Regions from separate parts of the Exiguobacterium artemiae 7-3 genome, predicted to be linked through region 1. Evidence: predicted binding sites of a transcription regulator. Region 1 holds the regulator's gene; the other holds the start of a gene.
What was found. The regulator LexA, encoded in region 1, represses DNA repair genes until DNA is damaged. The targets are predictions, from matches to a motif close to CGAACATATGTTCG.

Region 1 (11,136 bases):
TCGCAGAGCACTTCGTTGAGTTGAAAGAAATCGAATGGGATATGTTCCGTACGCAAGTCACGGAATGGGAACGCGATCAGTATATGGTCTTGTTCTAATCTAAATGATGAAAAATGAATGAAAAACAGGCTAAGAATAGTCAATACGCTTTTGTATTGCTTTTCTTAGCCTTATTTTTTTAGGGAGGGATTGCAATGACTAAGCGTATTTCTATTTATGAACAGCTTAAAGAGATGTTAAAACATAAAAAAGAAGAAGTTGTAACTCCGAGTGAAATGAAAGAAGCCTTGTTTCGCAAATATGGAACAAATAAAGATAGTGTGATACTTTCAGACTATTGTTACAATCGTTCAAACCGTGGAATTTCTTTTAATAAGCATTTATTTGTTTATCTAAATTATGGAATGTATAAATATATTGGCGAAAATGCTGATTATAACGGATTAATTTATGCGCGAACACGAAATTCTCCCGATGATCAAGTAGTAGGGATATGGACAGACGGAAAAAAGCAACTGTCTATAAATGAATTATTAGAAAATCAGGAATTTCTTAAAGGTAATTACATAACCCAACTATTTGAAGAGTATATGGATATTTTGAAATTTGAAATGAACGTTCTTGGTTGTAAAGCCACAGAGTTGCGTCATTTAATAGGTCGATTGGGAGAGTTTTTTTGTGCTATACATACGAAAGGGAAATTAGCTCATGTGACCAACCAACACGGTTTTGATGTAATTAGTAATGGAAGAAGGATTAGTGTAAAAACAACGGCTCAAAAATCTGGTTTCATTTCATTGAATATAAGAACTTTAGATCAATTTGATGATATCTTCATAGTCCAGTTTCTAAATAATGAATTTCGCTTATTATTTTATGCACCAAAAGATCAACTACCTAAGGGGCGGATTTACAAACAGCGGTTAGAAGTTGATTTATCTTCTTTAAAACAAGAGCAACTCGTATGACTGAATAAAGCTTTAGATTTTAAGTATAGGAAAGTACAAATCATCTTAAAAAAGGGGTATGTATATATGATATAAAACAGCAAGACGACACTCTTAATCTACTTTGTAAGGAGGCGTTTCAAATGAAAAAGGCATATGAAGGAAAAGACATCACGGTTTATTTTGATGCCGATGTCTGCGTGCATTCCGGTCATTGTGTGAAGAGTTTACCGACCGTCTTTGATGTCAAAAAACGTCCGTGGATTGAAGCAGACGGGGCGCCGGTCGAAGACGTCATGCGGGTCGTCGATGGTTGTCCGAGCGGTGCTTTATCTTATGAACGGAGGGAAGCCTGATGGAATTTAAACGAGCGGATCAAAAGATTGAAGCGTATCAAGACAATCAAGTGGTTGGGGAAATCACGTACAGTGATACGAAAGGCGGTAAGTGGATCATTGATCATACGTATGTCCATCCGAATCATCGGAACCAACAGATCGGTGAACAACTGGTCAAAGCGATTGTCGAGTGGGCACGTGAAGAAAACATCAAGCTGTTGCCGCTTTGTCCATTTGCGAAAAAGGAGTTTGAGCAGACACCAGATTATGCAGATGTATCGGCTTAATAAGGAAATCGATACGAATGTTCAATTATAGAAAGATGAGGGCAGTGGGGTTTCATCCACTGCCCTCGTCTTGTTTAAAAAGTATCGTTCGCGTTTACTCCTACAGGAAAAAGCGGATCAGCGCCATCGACAGGACGCCGGTGATGACCGTGAAGGAAAGACTTTTGCTGGTCAGTGCGACAAGGATTGTCGGTACCGATGCTGCGAGGTGGAGAGAAGACAGCGTGGGATAATCATCGCTTTGAGCAAGCAGCAGGTTCTGAAAAAACAAAGCACTGAGCAGGCAAATCGGGATGAACGACAACCACTCGGTCAACAGACGGGGTAACGTCAATCCATGCATCAGCAAAAACGGCAAAATCCGTGGAATCAATGTGACAAGACCACAGGCGGCGAACAGGATTAAAAGCTCTAAGCGGATTTCCATCGTGAGATCACTACTCCTATGCTGGCAGCTACCATCGTCGCAAACAAAACAGCGAGTTCCGGTGAGAGGTAGCGCATCGATATGTACAACAACAAGAAAACGAGTACCAGTAAAATTCCGTTCAAGGCAACACGTGACCGTTCACTTTCAAGCTGCAAGTACAACAAGCCGATAAACATCGCCGTCAAAGCAAAGTCCAGTCCGAACCGTTCCGGATCCGGAAACCAACTGCCGACGAGTGCACCGAGGACGGTCGAAGCAATCCAACTGAAGTAGGCGGTCAGATTCAACCCGTGCATGAATTTAGCATCGATCTGTTGTTTTAAGGAAGTATTCATGGCGACAGCAAACGATTCATCCGTCAAGAGAGCACCGATCCCGAACCGGTCGAGGAGATGCCGGCTTGTAACACGCGGTGCGAGCGTCATGCTCATCAATAAATGACGGGAGTTGACGATGAACGTCGTTAAGATGATGGCAGAGAATGGACTGTTTAACAGCAGGAGGCTGGTAATGATGAACTGGGCTGCTCCGGCATAAATCAGGATAGACATCAATCCGATTTCAAGCGGACTGAGTCCGGCGGCGCGTCCGACGATACCGGCGGAAAATCCGATACCGAGATAACCGAGGACAGTCGGAAGACAGGCTTTGACACCTGCTTGAAACGAGCTGGTCATATGGCAGGACTCCTCTCAATCTAGTGTGTTATCAGCATAGCATTCCGAAAACCGATTGGAAACGAAGTGGTCAATATTTTCATATGTTTCCTTGACATAAGTCGCCCCGATTGGTGGTAAAGAGTAAGTGGTACGGCAAAAATTCGTTAGACGAAGGAGCGTTCAAGATGGATAAATTAATGCAAGATGCGAATCGGTTTGTCTCGGATATGGTCGATGGTCTCGTTTTAGCACATCCCGATCTTTATGCAAAAGTCGACGGAGTCAATGTCATCAAACGAAAAGAACCGCTTAACGGAAAAGTAGCACTTGTATCCGGTGGCGGAAGTGGTCACGAACCGGCCCATGCCGGATTTATCGGGGACGGGATGCTGGCAGCAGCCGTTTGCGGCGAAGTCTTCACTTCTCCGACGCCAGATATGGTGCTTGAGGGAATTAAGGCAGCAGACGGTGGGAAAGGAGTTCTGCTCGTCGTCAAAAATTATTCCGGTGACGTCATGAACTTCGATATGGCGAAAGAACTGGCGGAACTGGAAGACATTGAAGTCGAGACGGTCATCGTCCGGGATGATATTGCCATCAAAAAAGAAGAGGACCGCCGAGGCGTCGCCGGGACGATTTTTGTCCACAAGATTGCCGGAGCTGCGGCAGCGGAAGGAAAATCATTAGCGGAAGTCAAAGCAGTCGCTGAAAAAGTCATTGCTGGTGTCCGGTCAATCGGAATGGCATTATCCCCATGTTATATGCCGGAAAGCGGCAAACCTGGCTTTGATCTCCACGAGGATGAGATGGAAATCGGGATCGGGATTCATGGTGAAAAAGGACTGGAACGTAAACCGATTGCCTCCGTCGAAGCAATCGTGACGGAATTACTCGATCGACTGACGGCGGAAGTGACTGATAAAAAAGTAGCTGTCATGGTCAACGGAATGGGTGGAACGCCTGAATCGGAATTGTACATCACGTACAAGTATGTTGCGGAGCAACTGCAGGCAAAAGGGTATGACATCGTCCGACCATTCGTCGGCAATTATATGACATCGCTTGAAATGCATGGTTTCTCGATCACCTTGCTTCCGGTGGACGATGAGCTGGTCGGCTACCTGGATGCAAAAACGAACGCGATCGGATTCTAACTAAAAGAGGTGCACACAGATGAAGTTATCAACTGCAGCATTCCGTGAAGCATTGCTTAAAGCAGCTGCCGAGCTGGAACAACATAAAGATGAATTGACGGATCTTGACCGGGAAATTGGTGACGGGGACCACGGCATCAATATGTCACGTGGCTTCCAAGCCGTTCAAAAAGAACTCGAAGCACAAGAGGAATATGAAGATCTTGGTGTCTTATCAAAACAAGTCGGAATGACGTTGATTAAAACCGTTGGGGGGGCGTCCGGTCCGCTTTACGGTACGGCGTTCGTTAAATTTGCCGGAGCGTTTAAAGGAAAAACAGAAGTCGAGGGTGCAGAACTGGCAGCGGCTTTTAAAGAAGCGACGGATGGCATCAAAATGCGCGGGAAGTCAGAGTTTGGACAAAAAACGATGGTGGATATTTGGACACCGTTTTACGAAGCGCTCGAACAAGAGAGTGATTTGAATCAAGCACTGGATCAAGCATTGGTGGATACAAAAGAACGGGTGGCGACAAAAGGACGGGCCTCTTACTTCGGGGATGCGACGAAAGATGTTCAGGATCCAGGTGCCTTATCGAGTTCACTTTTACTTCGAGCCATTACGGAGGAAATGTCATGATTAATTTGATTTTAGTATCCCACAGTGAGAAGTTGGCAGCCGGACTGAAAGAACTATTGGCTGAGATGGCTCCAGATACACCGGTGTTACTCGCAGCTGGTCTTGCAGATGGTAGTATCGGTACCGACGCATCTCGAATTGAAGAGACGATGAATGAATTGACGGATGACGGTTTGATTTTGACCGACATCGGATCGGCGACGATGAATGCGGAACTGGCCTTAGAACTATACAGTGGGGACCGGAATGTTCAGTTCGTCGAAGCACCACTGGTAGAGGGCGCTTTTTTAGCGGCAGTCTTAAGTGGTCAATCAAAATCGCTGGATGATATTGTATCCGGCGTCAAGGCAGAATTTTCGTAAGGCACATAGTCTGACTAACAGGTTCGTTTCCGTACAGGAAGCGGGCCTGTTTTTTAGTGAAAACAAAAAAACTGGTATTCCGCGAGGGAACACCAGTCAAGAAATCAGGCGTTGACTTCTTTTTTGTTCGGTTTAAATGCCATTGTCGCTTCAACCGCTTTTTGCCATCCAGCATAACGCTGTTCGCGATCGTCTTCTTTCATCTCTGGTTTGAACTGACGGTTGAGTTTCCATTGCTTTTTGATTTCTGCTTTATCTTTCCAGTAACCGACTGCGAGACCGGCAAGGTAAGCAGCACCGAGGGCAGTTGTTTCATTGATTTCTGGACGATCGACTGGTACGCCCAGGATGTCTGACTGGAACTGCATCAAGAAATCGTTTGAAACCGCACCACCATCAACGCGCAACGTTTTCAGTTCGATTCCTGAATCTTTTTCCATTGCAGTCAAGACATCACGTGTTTGATAAGCAAGTGATTCGAGAGTCGCGCGAACGAAATGTTCTTTGTCCGTTCCGCGTGTTAAACCGAAGATTGCTCCACGAACGTCGCTATCCCAGTAAGGAGCACCGAGTCCGACGAATGCAGGAACGACGTAAACGCCTTCTGTCGAATCGACTTTTAAGGCATAGCCTTCTGAGTCTTTCGCATTTTTCAACATCCGTAAACCGTCGCGTAACCACTGAATCGCAGAACCGGCCACAAAGATTGATCCTTCAAGCGCATATTCGACTTTTCCGTCGACACCCCAGGCGATTGTCGTCAACAGACCGTGGTTAGATGAAACAGCTTTTTCACCAGTATTCATCAGCATGAAGCAACCTGTACCGTATGTGTTCTTTCCTTCACCTGGTTCGAAACACGTTTGACCGAAGAGGGCCGCTTGTTGGTCACCTGCGATTCCGGCGATTGGTACTTCGAAGCCAAAGAAGTGATACGGAACAGTGTTGTCATAGACTTCACTCGATTGACGGACTTCCGGTAACATGGATTTTGGAACTGTCAGGATTTCAAGCAACTCATCATCCCATTTTTGTTCGTAAATGTTGTACATCAATGTCCGGGAAGCGTTTGTATAATCTGTGATATGCGTTTTGCCGCCAGACAACTTCCAGACGAGCCATGTGTCGATGGTTCCGAATAGAAGTTCACCGTTTTCGGCTTGTTCACGTGCACCTTCCACGTTATCTAAAATCCACTTCACTTTTGTACCTGAGAAGTAGGCGTCAATCAGGAGACCTGTTTTATCGCGGAATGTTTGATTCAGACCTTGTGCATTCAGCTCATCACAGATACCAGATGTTTGACGCGATTGCCAGACAAGCGCGTGATAGACCGGTTTACCTGTTTCTTTGTTCCAGACGACCGTCGTCTCACGCTGGTTCGTAATTCCGATACTTGCGATTTGGCTCGGTTTGATATCAGCCGTTCCGAGAGCATCTGCCATGACAGCGAGGATCGATCCCCAAATTTCATTGGCATCATGCTCGACCCAGCCTGGTTGCGGGAAGTATTGTTTGAATTCCCGTTGTGCCGAGTTCACGATTTGACCGTCATGATCAAAGATAATGGCACGTGAACTTGTCGTTCCTTGATCGAGTGCTAAGATATACTTGTTTTCCATTGTAAAGTCCCCCTTGAAGTGTAAGTTGAAGTCTTTTCGTCAATTAAAACAGCATTTGATGAAGGAAAACGGCAATCGCACCACCGATGAATGGACCGACGACTGGGATCCAAGAATAACCCCAATCTGACGAACCTTTTCCCGGGATTGGTAAAATGGCATGGGCAATCCGCGGTCCAAGGTCACGGGCCGGATTGATGGCATATCCTGTTGTACCACCAAGCGAGAGACCGATGACGACAACAAGAAGACCAACGATTAACGGGTTTAGACCGTCAGCGAATGAGTTGGCACCAAATGCTAGGATTCCGAAGACCAAGACGAATGTCCCGATGATTTCAGAAACAAGGTTTGAACCGGTATGGCGGATAGCTGGTCCTGTTGCAAAGACACCTAATTTTGCAGCTTGGTCATCTGTCGCTTCAAAATGTTTCATGTAATGAAGCCAAACGAGTACCGCACCGATAAAGGCTCCGATTAATTGAGCGGCGATGTAGACAGGTACATCTGCCCATGGTAAATCAGAGTTTAACGCTAGCGACAATGTGACCGCTGGATTAAGGTGGGCACCACTGGCGGCTGCAATATAAACTGCAGTCATGACGGCGAGACCCCAAGCAAATGTGATGACGATCCAGCCGCTGTTCTCAGATTTCGTCTTTTTCAAGACAACCCCTGCAACGACCCCATCCCCGAGCAAAATCAGAATCATTGTTCCAATCAGCTCACTAATAAAGTTACTCATGCAAAAACCCTCCCTTTGGATTAAAGCAAATATTGGCCTTTCCATTTAAACCTACATCTAATTGATAACGTTTTCAATACAAATAATTCAAATCTTCAAATTAAATTTTCCTTAATTTATGTTTAAAAAAATGAAAAATGGATAACAAAAACCCTTTGTTCATTTTTGTGATGAACGAAGGGTTTTCAGCGGCGTTTTTTTCGCTTTTTTTTAGTTCGAAAGAAACTGCTGGAATGATCAAGAACGATATGGATCGTACTGGCAACCATGATGCCGGTGATAAAAGCAGGCATGGCTGCAAACCAGGAATCGACCGTACTCGACTCGATGATTTTCAGGTACAGCGCTAAAAATAAAAGTGGAATCACGAAAGCCGCGCTGTACAGCAGGCGAATGAGGTCACCGATGATCAAGCCATGCGACCAGATGGAACGGTGGGGCATGATTTTGACATACGGCATCCAAAGGACACGTAGCGGTCCGTGGCGATAGTAAGGTTCAGACTTCAAATCGAGGTCGGGTGAAAGCCAAAGGGTGCCGACAGCGATGCCGACAGCAGTTGGAAGCCAATCCGTCTGCTGCGTTGCGACCGAATACGCAACGTAGCCGGTTAAAGCAACGGTATTGACTGTATCATGTACATTTCCAGAAGGCATAAAAAAAGACCAGCTGAGCTGGTCCCTCGCTTAGTGGATCGTCCGATATACGCCGATGACCTTGCCAAGAATCGAGACGTTATCGAAATACATCGGGTCCATCGAGTCATTTTCTGGTTGGAGACGTACTTGTTGATCTTCTAAGAAGAACCGTTTGACTGTCGCTTCGCTATCTTCGGTCATAGCAACGACGATTTCACCATTCTCTGCTGTGTTTTGCTGACGAACGATGACCCGGTCACCGTCTAGAATACCTGCGTTGATCATGGACTCACCATCAATCGTCAACATGAAGACATTTTCGTTCCCGACGTAATGTGCAGGAAGTGGGAAGTGTTCCTCAATGTTTTCGATGGCCGTGATTGGAAGACCAGCCGTTACTTTCCCGATGACGGGAATATGCACGATGGCTTCGTGATCTTCATCAGGTTTATCAAGCAATATCTCAATCGCACGTGGCTTAGTTGGGTCACGGCGAATCAGTCCGCGTTTTTCTAGACGATCCAAATGACCGTGTACCGTTGAGCTTGAAGCAAGACCAACAGCTTCACCGATTTCACGAACTGAAGGCGGATACCCTTTCAGTTTCACTTGAGCAACGATGTAGTCAAGGATTTCTTGTTGTCGTTTCGACATTTTCCGCATATGAATTGCCACCTCTTTCCGGATTGGTTTTTGAAGGTTATAGGAATACATGTTTCTAAAATCACTATAACATAGAACAAATGAGCGTACAAACAATTGTTCGACATTTTGTGTTGACCGAACACTGGTTCTTGGTTTAAGATGAGTTATGCGAACAATTGTTCCGAGAACATCTATTCTAAATCATTTTTAATTGGAGGGATTTATCATGATGCATACGATTCGTACCCATGCCTTTTCCATTGTTTTTTATACGCTCAGCCTTGCTTTCATTCTTTTTCTCTTAACGCCTCGACCGGACGAAAAGGTCGATCAACTCTTGACGGCTTCTGTTACGGTCGATCAAAATGCGACAGTCGAACAAGTCGCCGAAGTCTACAACGACGGTTCAATGACGGACCAAGAATATGTCGAATGGTTGATTGAGAATAATGAATTAAAGACGACACATGTCATTTCGAAAAACAAAATCGTTGTACCAATCGCGCAACAATGACAAACTGTAAAAGTTGTCAATGAACGAACAGGGGTGTGAAGTACGATGAAAGTAGTAATCTACTGTCGCGTCTCGACGGAAAAAGAAGCACAGGACAGCTCGCTTGAGCGGCAAAGGTCAGAACTGTCGGGACTCGCTGCAACAAAAGGATTTGAAGTCGTGGAGATCATCACGGAAAAAGAAAGTGGTTACGACGTTGACCGGGAAGGTATGTTGTCCGTTCTCGATTACGTCACACGTCAAGCCGTGGACGCCGTTCTTGTGACGGATGATACACGGATCGGGCGCGGGAATGCCAAAATCGCCATTTTACATACATTCCAAAAACATCAGGTTCAACTGATGACGATGGAATCGGATGGCGAGTATAAATTGGCAGATGCCGAAGCGATGGTGCTTGAAATCGTATCGCTCGTCGAAGAGTATCAACGGAAACTGCATAATGCAAAGATTGCCCGCGGTATGCGACGGGCTGTCGAAAATGGTTTTCGTCCCGAACAAAACCTGAACCGCCAAGGTGAAAATGCCGGTCGGAGCCGGAAGGAAGTCCCGATTGAAGAAATCGTGCGGTTACGTGAGTTAGGACTGACATTTGCGGACATTGCGGTGACATTAAGAGGGATGGGACATGACATTTCGAAAGCGACCGTCAACCGGCGTTATCTGGAATATAAAGAAGTTGTCAGTACGTACGAATAGGGAAGCAGGTTTGATGCCTTAGCTGCGCATCAAACTTGCTTTTTTTTTTTGTGTCTTTTACAGTAAGGTTACTATTGAATGCTCAACTTTGAGTCAACAGAAAGAGGGATACTATGTTATCACAAGAACAATTAGACCGGATTAATGAATTAGCCAATAAATCAAAAATCGAGCCGCTGACCGATGCGGAAACAGCGGAACAAAAAGAATTACGGACGGCTTATCTCGAAGCATTCCGCGGTTCGTTCAAAAATCAGATGATGGGCATTAAAATCGTCGATGAAGAAGGAACCGACGTAACACCGGAAAAACTAAAGCAGGCACAAGAAGAAGAACGGAACAAACAATAATCGGAAAAGCTATGTCACTCAATGGGATGAGTGGGGTAGCTTTTTTTGAGAAAAAGTTCGTAATGTGTATCACGAAAGTGCCAAGAAAACGGCAATAGAGAGCGCATTCATTTTAATGTGACATACTATTTAGAAAAGTTGTATCACATTTCTGGGTATGCTAAAATGAGAAGGAATTTGTGAAAAAGAGAGAGGATGATTGTTTTGACGAACATGACAACAGTAGAATTATTAGCAGTAAATACGATTCGTACCTTATCAATTGATGCAGTACAAAAAGCGAACTCGGGTCACCCGGGAATGCCGATGGGTGCAGCACCGATGGCATTTACATTATGGGCGGATCATATGAACCACAACCCTAAAAATCCAGAATGGTTCAACCGTGACCGTTTTGTACTTTCAGCAGGACACGGTTCAATGCTTCTCTACTCACTCCTCCATTTATCAGGTTATGATCTCGCGATGGATGACTTGAAGTCATTCCGTCAATGGAACTCAAAAACACCGGGTCACCCGGAATACCGTCACACAGCAGGTGTCGATGCGACGACTGGTCCACTCGGACAAGGCATCGCGATGGCTGTCGGGATGGCGATGGCAGAACGTCACCTCGAAGCGAAATACAACCGTGACGACTTAAACGTCGTCGATCACTTCACATACGGCATTTGCGGAGACGGCGACTTAATGGAAGGTGTTTCAGCAGAAGCGGCTTCACTAGCAGGACATTTAGGTCTTGGTAAACTCGTGGTTCTGTATGATTCAAACGACATCTCGCTTGATGGCGATCTCGATAAATCGTTCTCGGAAAACGTTCAACAGCGTTTTGAAGCGTACAACTGGCAAGTTATCCGTGTCGAAGACGGAACGGATCTTGATTCGATTTCAAAAGCAATCGAAGCAGCAAAAGCTGAAACGACAAAACCGACATTGATTGAAGTGAAAACAGTCATCGGATTTGGTTCACCAAACAAATCAGGGAAATCGGCTTCACACGGTGCACCACTCGGAGATGCGGAAATCAAGTTGACGAAAGCAAGCTACGTTTGGGATCACGAAGAATTCTATGTGCCGGAAGAAGTTAAAGACTTGTTCGAAGAGCGCATCGAAAAACGTGGCGCTGA
Region 2 (11,136 bases), 820 kb from region 1:
GCCTTACTATATGTACCGCGTCCCGGCTCAAACTGGGACGATTATGCCCCGATCTATACGGATGCGTTAACGACAAATGGTGCGACAGATTTCTTCCACTTTCCGTTGTCTGCACGTCCGACACCTGAACAACTCGAACAGTTAGCTGGAAGTGTCGGAATCATCATCTCGGGCGGGGAAACGGAACGGTATCAACAGTTCATCGTCGGCACACCAATCGGTACCATCATTCAAGAACGGTTTCAGCACGGCGTTCCTGTCGCCGGATTTTCAGCCGGCGCCTTACTGACACCAAACGAATGCCGGATTCCTGCGATTGATCAACGGGACGGAAACGCACTTGTCTTGAACGGACTCGGACTGCTTACGGATGCTGTAGTTTCTGTCCATTACGACACATGGCAGGAAGAGACGAACTTGTACGAGGCATTCTCAAAGACGGAAAGTACCTTCGGATACGGTTTACCGGAACGAAGCGGCATTTATCTAAAGAATGGTCGGCTGATGCAACAGGAAGGACCGGAAGCTGTTCTTCTCAGACAAAAGGGGGAAAACATATGACAACGATCGTAACAGCTGTCAAAGGTATCGTGCAGTACGACAACCGGATCTTAATCGTTCAACGCGCCGCTGCCGACTCCGGTGGCGGAACGTGGGAATGTCCGGGTGGAAAAATTGATTTCGGCGAGTTGCCGGAAGACAGTCTGGCACGGGAAATCGAGGAAGAGACCGGACTGACGGTCACCGTCGACCGCATTGCTTATGCTTCGAGTCTGATGACCCATCCGGACCGCCAAGTCATTTTGCTGGTTTACTTCTGCACCGCTACGACCCGGGCCGTCGAATTGTCCGACGAGCACGACGCCTACATCTGGGCAGATGAATCGACACTCCGCCAACAGATTGCACCGAATATCCTAGCTGATTTTGAACGGTATCAGATTTTTCCGCAATTGGTTTCCTCTTAAAGACAATTCTTCCTATAGTACCGCGTGATTTTAATTCAAGTCACCAGCTCGGACACGTCACTTTTAGTGGCGTGTTTTTTGTTATGAAATGTCTGTCTGTTGAAACACTACTTTTGATAAATTACCTGCCAATATATCTCTCATTTAGTTAGATATTTAAAATCCGCTTGTATTCAGGATAAAAGATTCCTAAAATGAACAAGTATGTCATGCCATTTAAGGAGTCTACCTATGAAACTATCCTTTACTTACTTTGCGTTACCACTAGCTGCCCTTCTCTTAACGGGATGTGCCGGTGAAGAAACAGCTTCGCAAGAACCGAAGACTGACCAAGAAACTATCCAAAAGAATCCACCGAAGCAGGCAGAAACAGAAACTAAACCGGTCGAATCAGACCAAACGTCTGAGAAACCCGTTACGAAAAAACCTGCGAACACCGAAACGACCATTGCTGACGCGACAGCCAAGTCTTCGAAGAACTCCATTTTTTCGGGATATACAAAACTGAACGTCGACGGAGGCGATATGTCGGGTGACCGGGAACCAAATGTCGTCGTCAATATCGGTTTTGGCGACCGCGAGTACTGGGCCTTTACGAACGAACATGCCCAACTTGTTAAAGTCGTCGCCAAAAAAATCACCTTACAAAATGATGCCGAGGAGACGACATCATCCGGCCGTTACTATTCGGATGAAGCGAAGGTCCCAGGTGTCGAGAGTCCGCAACTCGACGAGGGACACGTCATTGCCGATTCGCTCGGCGGGGTCTCAAATGCGTACAATATCACGCCGCAGGACAGCACGCTCAATCGCCACGGCGATCAAGCTTATATGGAAAACACCATCCGCAAGGCCGGTGAGGTGACGGACTTTGAAGCGACCATTACGTATCCCGATACGACAACACAAATCCCGTCGCATTATCACTATACGTATACGCTGCGTGGAAATAAAATCGTCGATGATTTCGATAACGTCAACCCGGATGAAGTCAATGCCGAACTTGGTCTGACTGAAGACAAAGAAGAACCGGCACCAGCTCCTGCCGATCCGGAACTAGATTCCGACACAACGGGTGACGTCTCAACCGTTGATACGAACGGCAACGGACAAGTCACGATCCAAGAGGCAAAAGACGCCGGATTCAGCATGCCGATCACGGATGATCATTGGCTCTATCCCTACATGCGGGACAATGACCATGACGGGATGGTCGGCGAATAAGTTTTACGTGAAGCATGAAACAGGCGGACTCCGAGGAGCCCGCCTGTTGGTGTTGGATTATTCTTCGCTGTAGCCGACGACCTTGTTCCGTCCCGTCTGTTTCGCCTGATAAAGGGACTGATCGGCCTTTTGGACGACTTCAAACGATGTCTCGCCTTGATCCGACGAGGCCGCCCCGATCGATAACGTGACATGGAATGCCGGATACGTGCTGAAGACAAAATGTTGATCGGCGCACGCCAAGCGAATCGTCTCCCCGAGCCGGACGGCTTCTTTGAGCGGCATGTCCGGCAATAATAAGACAAACTCTTCCCCGCCGTAACGCCCAACGAGTGCTTCGTCAGGACAACAGTGTTGCAACAGATGGCTCAGCTGTCGTAACACGACGTCGCCCCCGTCATGGCCGTATGTATCATTGACCGACTTGAAGAAATCAATGTCGACGATCAAGACGGAAAAGGCAAAACCATCTTTGTCATAAGACGCAAGGGTCTCGTCCAGTTTCCGCCGGTTGGCGAGATTCGTCAGTCCGTCGGTCAATGCCAGTTCCTGTTGCATCTGAACGAACTGGAAGTGTTTGCGTAATTCCTGCAGGAAACGGTATGTGACATAACCGCCCAGTAAAATGAAAACAATATAGACCAAGGCGATTTCAAGAAATCGGTCAAACGTTGCCGTCAATAAATAGAGGGCCGGTAAACTGTATCCGATACCGATGCCAATCAAGATCAAATAATCTTTGAGCGTGTGTGAAGCAAAACGACGATAAATGCTTGCCGTTACGAGTAAAGCGATACAAATCAAGCCGGTCAGAATCAATCCTTCGTAAGCACCCGGTGGCGTAATCGCAAACCGTGCCCCAAGAATCGCGAGCGTCGTAATCCCGCCACTGACCCAGCCGCCGTAATAATATGCCGTGACAAGCGCGACGAGCCGTAAATCAATTTTTGCCCCATCATACGTAATGCTGTTGAGAACAAGCAATACACTGATAAAACCGGCAATTACCCCTACCAGGATACGAATTTTGACCGGTGAAGCCGGTGAAATTCGTTTGACGTGTCGGAGTGGTAAAAATGCAAATAAGAGTGATGTAATCAACAATGAAAAATTCAACAGGAACTGATTAAACTGACTCAACATGGCACACGGACACCCCTTCGACTGACAAACTTCATACTCTGTACAGTTCTCTATCGGATGGTCTGCTTCCTGTCTTGAGCTTCTTTGCAGGTTTCCATTTTTTTCATCAAAGAAACACTTCAAAGAGACCGTTTCCACTTAAATAAGGGGGTATTCAATCATAGATATGAAAGAGGAAAAAAAGAAAAGTAAGATGCCGTTCTTCGTCATTCTCGTCGTCATCATCTTTGTTGCCGTCGCCGCTGCCCTGATTATTTATGTCACGTCCGAACCAAAAGAAGAAACCCAACAGCTCTTACAGATGACGACTAGTTTCGTCTCGGCTTACCTACCGCATGCCAGCTGACAGCGGACATCCTCGGATGTCCTTTTTTTGTGCGCTCAACCTTTACAAGAACGCTACGATTCCTTCATAAAATTATCGTCTCTCCTTCCCGATAGGAAACATGGAGGCGATAAAACGAATGAAGCAACCTACACAGAAAAAAAGATTATTGGCCCAACAATTAAACAACTGGCTGATCCCGATCGTCGCAGCGGGACTGTTACTGATCAGTGCTTTAAGCGTCGAAGAACTCTACCGCGCGTCGACGAAGTCCGTCAGTGAACGGCTCGAACGGGAAATGACGATGCTCGATGCCAATATCCGTTCGATCTACTTAGCCTATCCGGAAGACGAACAGGAACGGACACGCGCCATCAAACGTTTAAAAAATCAGCAGCTCGCCGATATGTCACGGGACGAGTACGATGCGGCCATTCAGTCGCTCGCAACTAAAAACGTAGCCATCCAACCGTTGACGTTGACGGCACAACAGAAAAAAGATGTGATGCAACAATTGAAGCAAACACGGGTGACGACGTTTACGAGCAACAACCGGTTCGTTCTCGCGATGTCGATTCAAGAAGTAAATGATGTCCTGTTCTTATCGGTCGATCAAGCACGATTGGTCGCACCCGCTAAGGCACTCGCCTTGAAACTCGGTGTGCTCGGAATCATCGTCCTCTGTTTCGTCAGTCTGTTGATTCGGGCCCGCATCAAAAAGCAACTGGCTCCGCTGTCCGTCTTGTCCTTAAAGATTGAAGAAGCCTATGCACGGCGAACCTATCAGCCGATCAGCATCAAGACGACGACGTTTGAATTACAGCAATTGACGCACCAATACAACCAACTGATGCAGCAAGTCGGTAGTTTGACACAAGAAATTTCGATTGCGAGCGAACGACTGGAGGCGACTCAACCCGGTTTTTCGTCCCAACTCGCCTCGATTGATGAATCCGTCCTCGCCGTCCATCAAGTGGCGACGTCGTTGACAAACCAGTCGACGCAGATGGAACAGATCATCACGGAATCCGGGCAACTGTTGACGACCTCAATCGAGGCACTCGCGACGATGGACGAGTCGATCCAAACGAGCCATCAACGGGTCAGCTCCTTTAATGACGAAGCGACGACGAGTCACCGGATTCTCGACTCATTGCAACAGGATACAACGTTGTTACGGACCCTGTCTGTCAACACGTCACAGTCACTGGAAGAAGCGACAGAGCGCAATCAACAAATGCATGCCTCGATCCGCTATATCCAACAGGTGGCGGAAGCGACACGCCGCTTATCGTTGAATGCGTTGATCGAAGCGACACGGGCAGGCGAAGAAGGTCGCGGTTTTGTCATCGTCGCCAAGGAGGTCGAATTACTCGCGCTCGACATCAAACGAAGTATCGATCACATCAACCAGGCGAACCGGGATTTGACGGCCAGCATCGGACAAATCGAACAAGATGTTGTCCAGATGACGACCCAAATCGAGACGACACACGAACAGCTTGAACAGAGCACCCGCCGGATTGCTTCCGTCCTCGATCATGCCCAACAGATTGAAGCCGCACTCGTCCAGGTCGAGACGGACCGGGCGCTCGTCTATTCGGTCCAACCGCGGATTCGGGAACATTTTCAACTGATTGAAACGATTCTGTTTGAACTGACCCACTACAGTCAGTCACTTGAAGCAAACATGCAAGCCAACAGTGCCCGCCAACAGGAACTGAAACAGCACGGTTACATCATCGGCGAACAAATCGAGTCCCTCAACCGGACGATTGTCGGTCCGTCCCAGTAAAGATAAACAGACCCTCTGCCTCAAGCACAGGGTCTGTTCGTCGTTTAACTAATATACTGGGCTTCCTTTTTGTCGATGATATTGCGAATCCGGTTTTCCGTCACCTGATAGGTCAACGCCAACCGGCGAATCGAAAGCCCGGTTTGATACCGACGCCGAATGTCACGGATCTGCCGCGGCGATAATTCGATATGCCGCATCAATAACAGGTCAAACTCGTCCAGGAGCGACGCATACGCTTGACTCACGGACGGTTTGACCGTCAGATTGTCAATCTGATCGTTTACGCGATCACCGTCCGTCCGGATAATCCGGTCGTGCACGGCCTCGGAATCGAGAAATGCCTTGGCGACAAGCTCGGCGACATAAAACCGTTCCCCGCGTCCTTGTTTGTACAACGTCACTTTCCGGTAACCTTCCTGATTGATCCGTGGGCGCAACACGACACCTTGCCGCCGTTGTTTGACACCACGGCTCGTCTCGATGATCCGGTCGAGCGACCGGACGTTCCCTGATGTCGAGACTTGATATATACCTGCATAGCCCTGTACCGATTTCCAATGTTCCATATAGTCAATGACCTCCATTCGGTCCTAAAACGACAACATGTCCTACTGTCATTATACCATTTTACGAACAAACGTTCTAATGTGAACACTCTGTTTTTCTGTGCTAGTATTAACAAAAAAAGGAAGAGGTGTCAGGGATGAAGTTTGTCATGTTACTTGGTCCGCAAGCCGTCGGCAAGATGACGATTGGTCAGGAACTCGAACAAAAAACGGGCATGAAATTATTCCATAACCATCAGACGATTGACCTGTTGCATCCGTACTTTGATTTCACGAAACCGGCGCACCATAAGCTGAAGGACTTGATCCGTCGGGAAATGTTCAAAGAGATGGCCGTCAGCGATCTCGAAGGGGTGATCTTTACGTTTTTGTGCCTGTTCGGCGTCGAAGGCGGCGGGATCGAATTCATCGAAGAGACCGTTCAACTGTTTGAAGAAGCCGGTGCCGAAGTCTTCATCGTTGAACTGGAAGCCGCTCTGTCGACCCGTCTTGCCCGGAATCAGACGGAAAATCGTTTACTACATAAGTTCACGAAACGGGACATCGCCGCGTCGGAAGCCAACTTGCTTGAAACCGCTGAACAGTACCGGACGCATTCGCTTCCGGGAGAACTGCCGTATCCCAACTATCTCCGTCTTGATACCGAGGGGCGTTCGGCCGGCGAAAGTGCCGAGACGATTTGTCGACACTTTAACTGGTCAACGAATCTGGTCGAACGATGAACCAATCCAAGCAGACGTATTTTCCGGTCTTCTTGACGCTCGGTTTGCTTCTGTTCAATATGCTAACTTCCTACTTGCTGAGCGGACGGTTTTTCCCGAATCTGAGTCTGTGGGTGCCGATCGGTCTCAACATCTTGGTCGGAATCGGGTATATCGTTTCGCTGGTGCTTGGTCTCCGGTCGACGAATAACTACGTCAAATGGTTCAGTGTCTTCGCGAATATTGCCTTTTTACTGTCGTTATCCGTCATCACCTTTTTGTTGTTGCTCGCAAACGGCATCTCAGAACCGTAATCCCAACACGAAAAACCGTCTCTTCAGAAGCACGTTTTCTGAAGAGACGGTTTTATTTTTGTTTATTCAAAAGAATCGTCGACTCCACTCGACTTCTACAGGAAAAGGAAGCATGCTTCCGTCAGGAACAGGCGAGACCCGGTCGTCCTCGGACGACCGCGGCTTGCGTTCCGCCTGAGAAAAGCGAGTGGAGGAAAGACGATTCTTGGCTCACTTTGTTTCATGATTTTCCCCACTTCAATGCATCAAGTCACGCCGAAAGACCGGTCCGTCAGCATGAAAGCCATTTCGAATCCAAACCGCTGCTTCTCCGTCCCGTCCAATCACGAACGGCAATAACAACGTCCGGGCGAGATACGCAAGGATGACCGTCAGCGCTTCTTCGATATAGCCCGCCCGGTCGGTCGGATCAATTGCGTCATAGCTGAGTTGCTGACCGCTGAACTGAATCGTCGCAATCTGTTGTCTATCCCGTGTCTGTAATGTCCAGACACAACCGTTCGTCGTATCTGTTGCTTCAATGTGTAAACGGGACGTTGTAAAGTCCGGGTGGCGACCGTTCATTCTGTTTCCTCCTCTACGTCAAAAGTTGCTGTCACGTAGGCTTCACCGTTAATCAGAATCGTCAGCTGGTGTGTACCCGGATAATGGACCCGTGTCGTCAAGTTCCGGAATGACTGCCGTTTCGTAAACGTCTCCCGTCCAATCACTTGCCGTTCACTGATCCGAAAGACTTTTTGACTCGTCCCCCGCTTTTTGACATAGTCGATCGCGTATTCGATTCGCAGGACTTGCGGTTCGGTTGTCGCAAGGGCAAAGGTAAACGTCAGTTCCCCGCCAATCGGCAACGTGGGTGTGACCGTCAGTTCGTCGACCGTCACCGTTCCCCGCGTGACAAGACCAAACGCTTTCAAGACGTCCGGATGTCCCTGTTTCAGGAGTGTCCGTGAGGCATGCCGTAAAATCCAGTCCGTATGCGGATGGGTCCCGAGCTGTTCCAACCGTTCGATGACGAGTTCCGGATGAGTCTTCGCGATATCGTTTAAATGATTGGCGACACTTTTGCGGACGTAAAGCGCCTCGTCCTGCAACAAGTCATCTAAAATTGGTAGGACCGGACGCGGATCAGCAATCAATGCCGGTATCCGTTGTCCCCACGGCAGGCGCGGACGGGTTCCTTCTGACGCCAAGCGCCGGACGTGCTCGTCACTCGACTGACTCCACCGGACCGCAAGTTCTAAAAACCGTTCTTGATCTTCGAGCAGGAAGCGCCGGACCGCAAACTCCGACGTCGAGTGCCGGGTCAACCGTTCCAGGGCTACCATTGCCCGCTCCCAGGCATCACTCGGCGCATAAACTTCGATATAGTCTGGAAAAACGATGCCCGGCAGTCCCGGAAACTCCGGGGCGATCGTTTCGAGGTGCGTCGCCGCCTGCTCAAAGTCAGGCGGTAAATAACGGTTAAGCTCAGTCGCAATCCGGCGGACCCGTTGCTTAAACGCCAGCTCCTCCCAGTCGCCTTGTTGCACGACGTCTTTAAAGTCCGATGCCTGCACCGCTCCCCCTAATCGGTTCAACCAGTCTGGTGTAAACACATCTTTAATCAAACTCATACATGATTCAATCCCCTCTTCGTCCGCTCCAATTTTAATAAGGCCGCTTTTCGTGCCAAGCCGCCGGCATATCCGCCGAGATCGCCCGTCAAGCGGATGACCCGGTGACACGGAATGATCAGTGCCAGTTGATTGGCGCCGTTTGCCCGGGCGACAGCACGGACGGCTGCCGGATTCCCGACGCGGACGGCCAGTTCCTGATAGGAAATCGTCTCACCCGCAGGAATCTGTTGTAACTGTTCCCAGACTTGTCTCTGAAACGGTGTCCCGTACAGGACAAGCGGAACCTCGAACCGGTCAAGCGTTCCCGCAAAGTACGCCTCCAGTTCAGCCGTCACCTGCTCAAACACCGGTGTCTCACCGGGAATGATGACGGCGCGGGCTGCGAGCCGTAAACGTTCCACTTCCCGCTCCAGCCCCCGACGATCCACGAACTCGAGTAAGTGCAGTCCTTGTTCGTCGACAATCGCCAGCATTGGACCAAGCGGCGTATCAAGCCACTTCGCCTGAAGGTACGTTCCATCCCATCGCTTCGGCGTCTCACCCATGATGCGGGCAAACGCGTCGCGAAAGCCGCTGCTCGATTCATAACCGCTTGCCAGTTGTGCCTCGATGACCGGTTGTCCGTTGCGGATTTCCTTCATCGCAAGGCCCATCCGCCGGGACCGGGCGTATTCGACGAACGTCATGCCAAACCGTTTTTTGAACTGCCGACGGGCGGTCGAGGCATCGAGTCCCAGTTCCCGGAAGTCGGCATCTTTAAAGCGTTTTTCGGGACTCGCTTCGACGGCAGCAACCAAGCGGCTGATGACTTCACTGTCCCCGGGATAGGCGAGCGGTTTACAGCGTAAACACGGTCGGTAGGAGGCAAGCAACGCCTCTTTCGCCGTCTCAAAAAACTCGCAGTTCTCCTGCTTCGGCTTCCGCGCCGGACAGGTCGGCCGGCAAAAAATCCCCGTCGTCTTGACCCCGACAAAAAATGTCCCTTCGTACGAGCTGTCGCGGCGGACGAGTGCTGCATAATAATCCGTTTCCGGTAAGGTATTCATCACGTGTCCCCTCCCCTTCTTTTCCTCAGTATACCGAGTTTATCGTCCTGCATGTCGCCGAAAATCAGGCATGGATGTTTTCTTAAGACAAACTTAAGAAATCTCTCCTTTTTGTGAAAGATATGCCCTGTATCATCGATGGTATACTCAAGAAGAAAGTAGGTTTCGCATGTTTGATTTTTTAAAAGAAGCGATTCAATCACCGAAAACAATTGGTGCGATTGCGCCAAGCAGTCCGCGTTTAGCAAAAATGATGGCACAGCGGGCAGTTGCTGATCGACCGGCCGTCATCATCGAAGTCGGAGCCGGTGATGGGGCGATCACCCAAGCCTTATTGCGTGCGCGACACCCGGAAACGACTTTATTGATTTGCGAACAAAATCCGGTGTTTCAAGAAGCCTTGGCGAAGCTGTTAGCCGATGAGACGAACGTCGAACTGTTTATCGGCGACATTCAAAACTGTCCGGAAGACTGGCATCATCAGGCCGGTGTCCTGGTCAGCGGTTTACCGTTCGCTTCGTTCCCGCTTCTGTTACGCCATGAATTGCTCGAAACCTTCCAGACCCTGCTGCAACCAGGCGGTCATTTCATCGCCTTTCAATATACCAAACTCCATTTCAAGACATTCCGCCGGTATTTCTTTGAGCACAGTTATTCTTATACGCTGCAAAACATGCCGCCTGCCTATGTCTTCGAAGGCGTCCAAAAGGAGGAACTGCCGTGCCCACAATCTTAATCGTCGATGATGAAGCCGATATCCGGCAATTGTTGCGACTGTATCTCCAAAACGAAAATTATCTAATTCTCGAAGCCGCCAACGGCGAAGAGGCCCTTGAGCTTGTTCAGCAACAGCCGATCGATCTGATGGTCCTCGATGTCATGATGCCGGTTCGTGACGGCTTTTCGACCGTCCAGGCCCTTCGGCAAGCCAATTACATGTTTCCTGTTCTGATGCTGACGGCAAAACAGGAGGACCTCGACAAAATCCAAGGGTTGACGTTCGGTGCCGATGACTACATCGGTAAACCGTTTAACCCGCTCGAAGTCATCGCCCGGATCAAGGCGATGCTCCGCCGGGTCGCCCAGTCAAGTGCCGCTCTCGGCCAGCAGCCTGCAAGTCGGTCCGTTTACCTTACGTCAGGAGGAACGGGTCATCTTAAAAGAGACAACCCCGCTTCCTTTGACACGCCGGGAATTTGACTGTCTGGCGCTCTTACTGAATCATCCGCGCCGTGTCTTTTCCGCCGACGAATTATATGAGCGGATTTGGCAGGAGGAGGCACTCGGTTCCGCCACCAACGCCGTCATGGTCCTGATTCATAAATTACGTGACAAAATCGAGGATGCGCCAAAAGAGCCGCGTTACCTGCAAACCGTTTGGGGTGTCGGCTACAAGGTCGAGCCGTGAGGCGCTTCCGCTTTAAACTGACCTCCT

Region 2: P402_RS16610 (NUMOD4 domain-containing protein) is a predicted target of LexA. The motif match lies at 6,089-6,102, and genes of this name have one in related genera.

What each region holds. Positions count from the first base shown of each region.
Region 1 covers NZ_KK211190.1:1,910,476-1,921,611, reverse strand. The annotation lists gene glnA (type I glutamate--ammonia ligase) at 1-98, shown strand, start outside; gene P402_RS0111050 (DUF7225 domain-containing protein) at 207-968, shown strand; gene P402_RS0111045 ((4Fe-4S)-binding protein) at 1,091-1,303, shown strand; gene P402_RS0111040 (GNAT family N-acetyltransferase) at 1,303-1,572, shown strand; gene P402_RS0111035 (AzlD domain-containing protein) at 1,673-1,999, opposite strand; gene P402_RS0111030 (AzlC family ABC transporter permease) at 1,984-2,679, opposite strand; gene dhaK (dihydroxyacetone kinase subunit DhaK) at 2,847-3,815, shown strand; gene dhaL (dihydroxyacetone kinase subunit DhaL) at 3,835-4,434, shown strand; gene dhaM (dihydroxyacetone kinase phosphoryl donor subunit DhaM) at 4,431-4,796, shown strand; gene glpK (glycerol kinase GlpK) at 4,901-6,418, opposite strand; gene P402_RS0111005 (MIP/aquaporin family protein) at 6,462-7,163, opposite strand; gene P402_RS0111000 (metal-binding protein) at 7,349-7,819, opposite strand; gene lexA (transcriptional repressor LexA) at 7,850-8,464, opposite strand; gene yneA (cell division suppressor protein YneA) at 8,673-8,960, shown strand; gene P402_RS0110985 (YneB family resolvase-like protein) at 9,006-9,659, shown strand; gene P402_RS0110980 (DUF896 domain-containing protein) at 9,773-10,009, shown strand; gene tkt (transketolase) at 10,223-11,136, shown strand, end outside.
Region 2 covers NZ_KK211190.1:2,732,954-2,744,089, forward strand. The annotation lists gene P402_RS0115100 (Type 1 glutamine amidotransferase-like domain-containing protein) at 1-561, shown strand, start outside; gene P402_RS0115105 (NUDIX hydrolase) at 558-968, shown strand; gene P402_RS0115110 (DNA/RNA non-specific endonuclease) at 1,200-2,192, shown strand; gene P402_RS0115115 (GGDEF domain-containing protein) at 2,250-3,335, opposite strand; gene P402_RS0115120 (hypothetical protein) at 3,502-3,681, shown strand; gene P402_RS0115125 (methyl-accepting chemotaxis protein) at 3,800-5,455, shown strand; gene P402_RS16610 (NUMOD4 domain-containing protein) at 5,500-6,024, opposite strand; gene P402_RS0115135 (AAA family ATPase) at 6,162-6,746, shown strand; gene P402_RS0115140 (hypothetical protein) at 6,743-7,039, shown strand; gene P402_RS0115145 (hypothetical protein) at 7,277-7,603, opposite strand; gene P402_RS0115150 (DNA alkylation repair protein) at 7,600-8,652, opposite strand; gene P402_RS0115155 (methylated-DNA--[protein]-cysteine S-methyltransferase) at 8,649-9,704, opposite strand; gene P402_RS0115160 (class I SAM-dependent methyltransferase) at 9,871-10,437, shown strand; gene P402_RS16615 (response regulator transcription factor) at 10,422-10,901, shown strand; gene P402_RS16770 (winged helix-turn-helix domain-containing protein) at 10,882-11,109, shown strand; gene P402_RS0115170 (sensor histidine kinase) at 11,106-11,136, shown strand, end outside.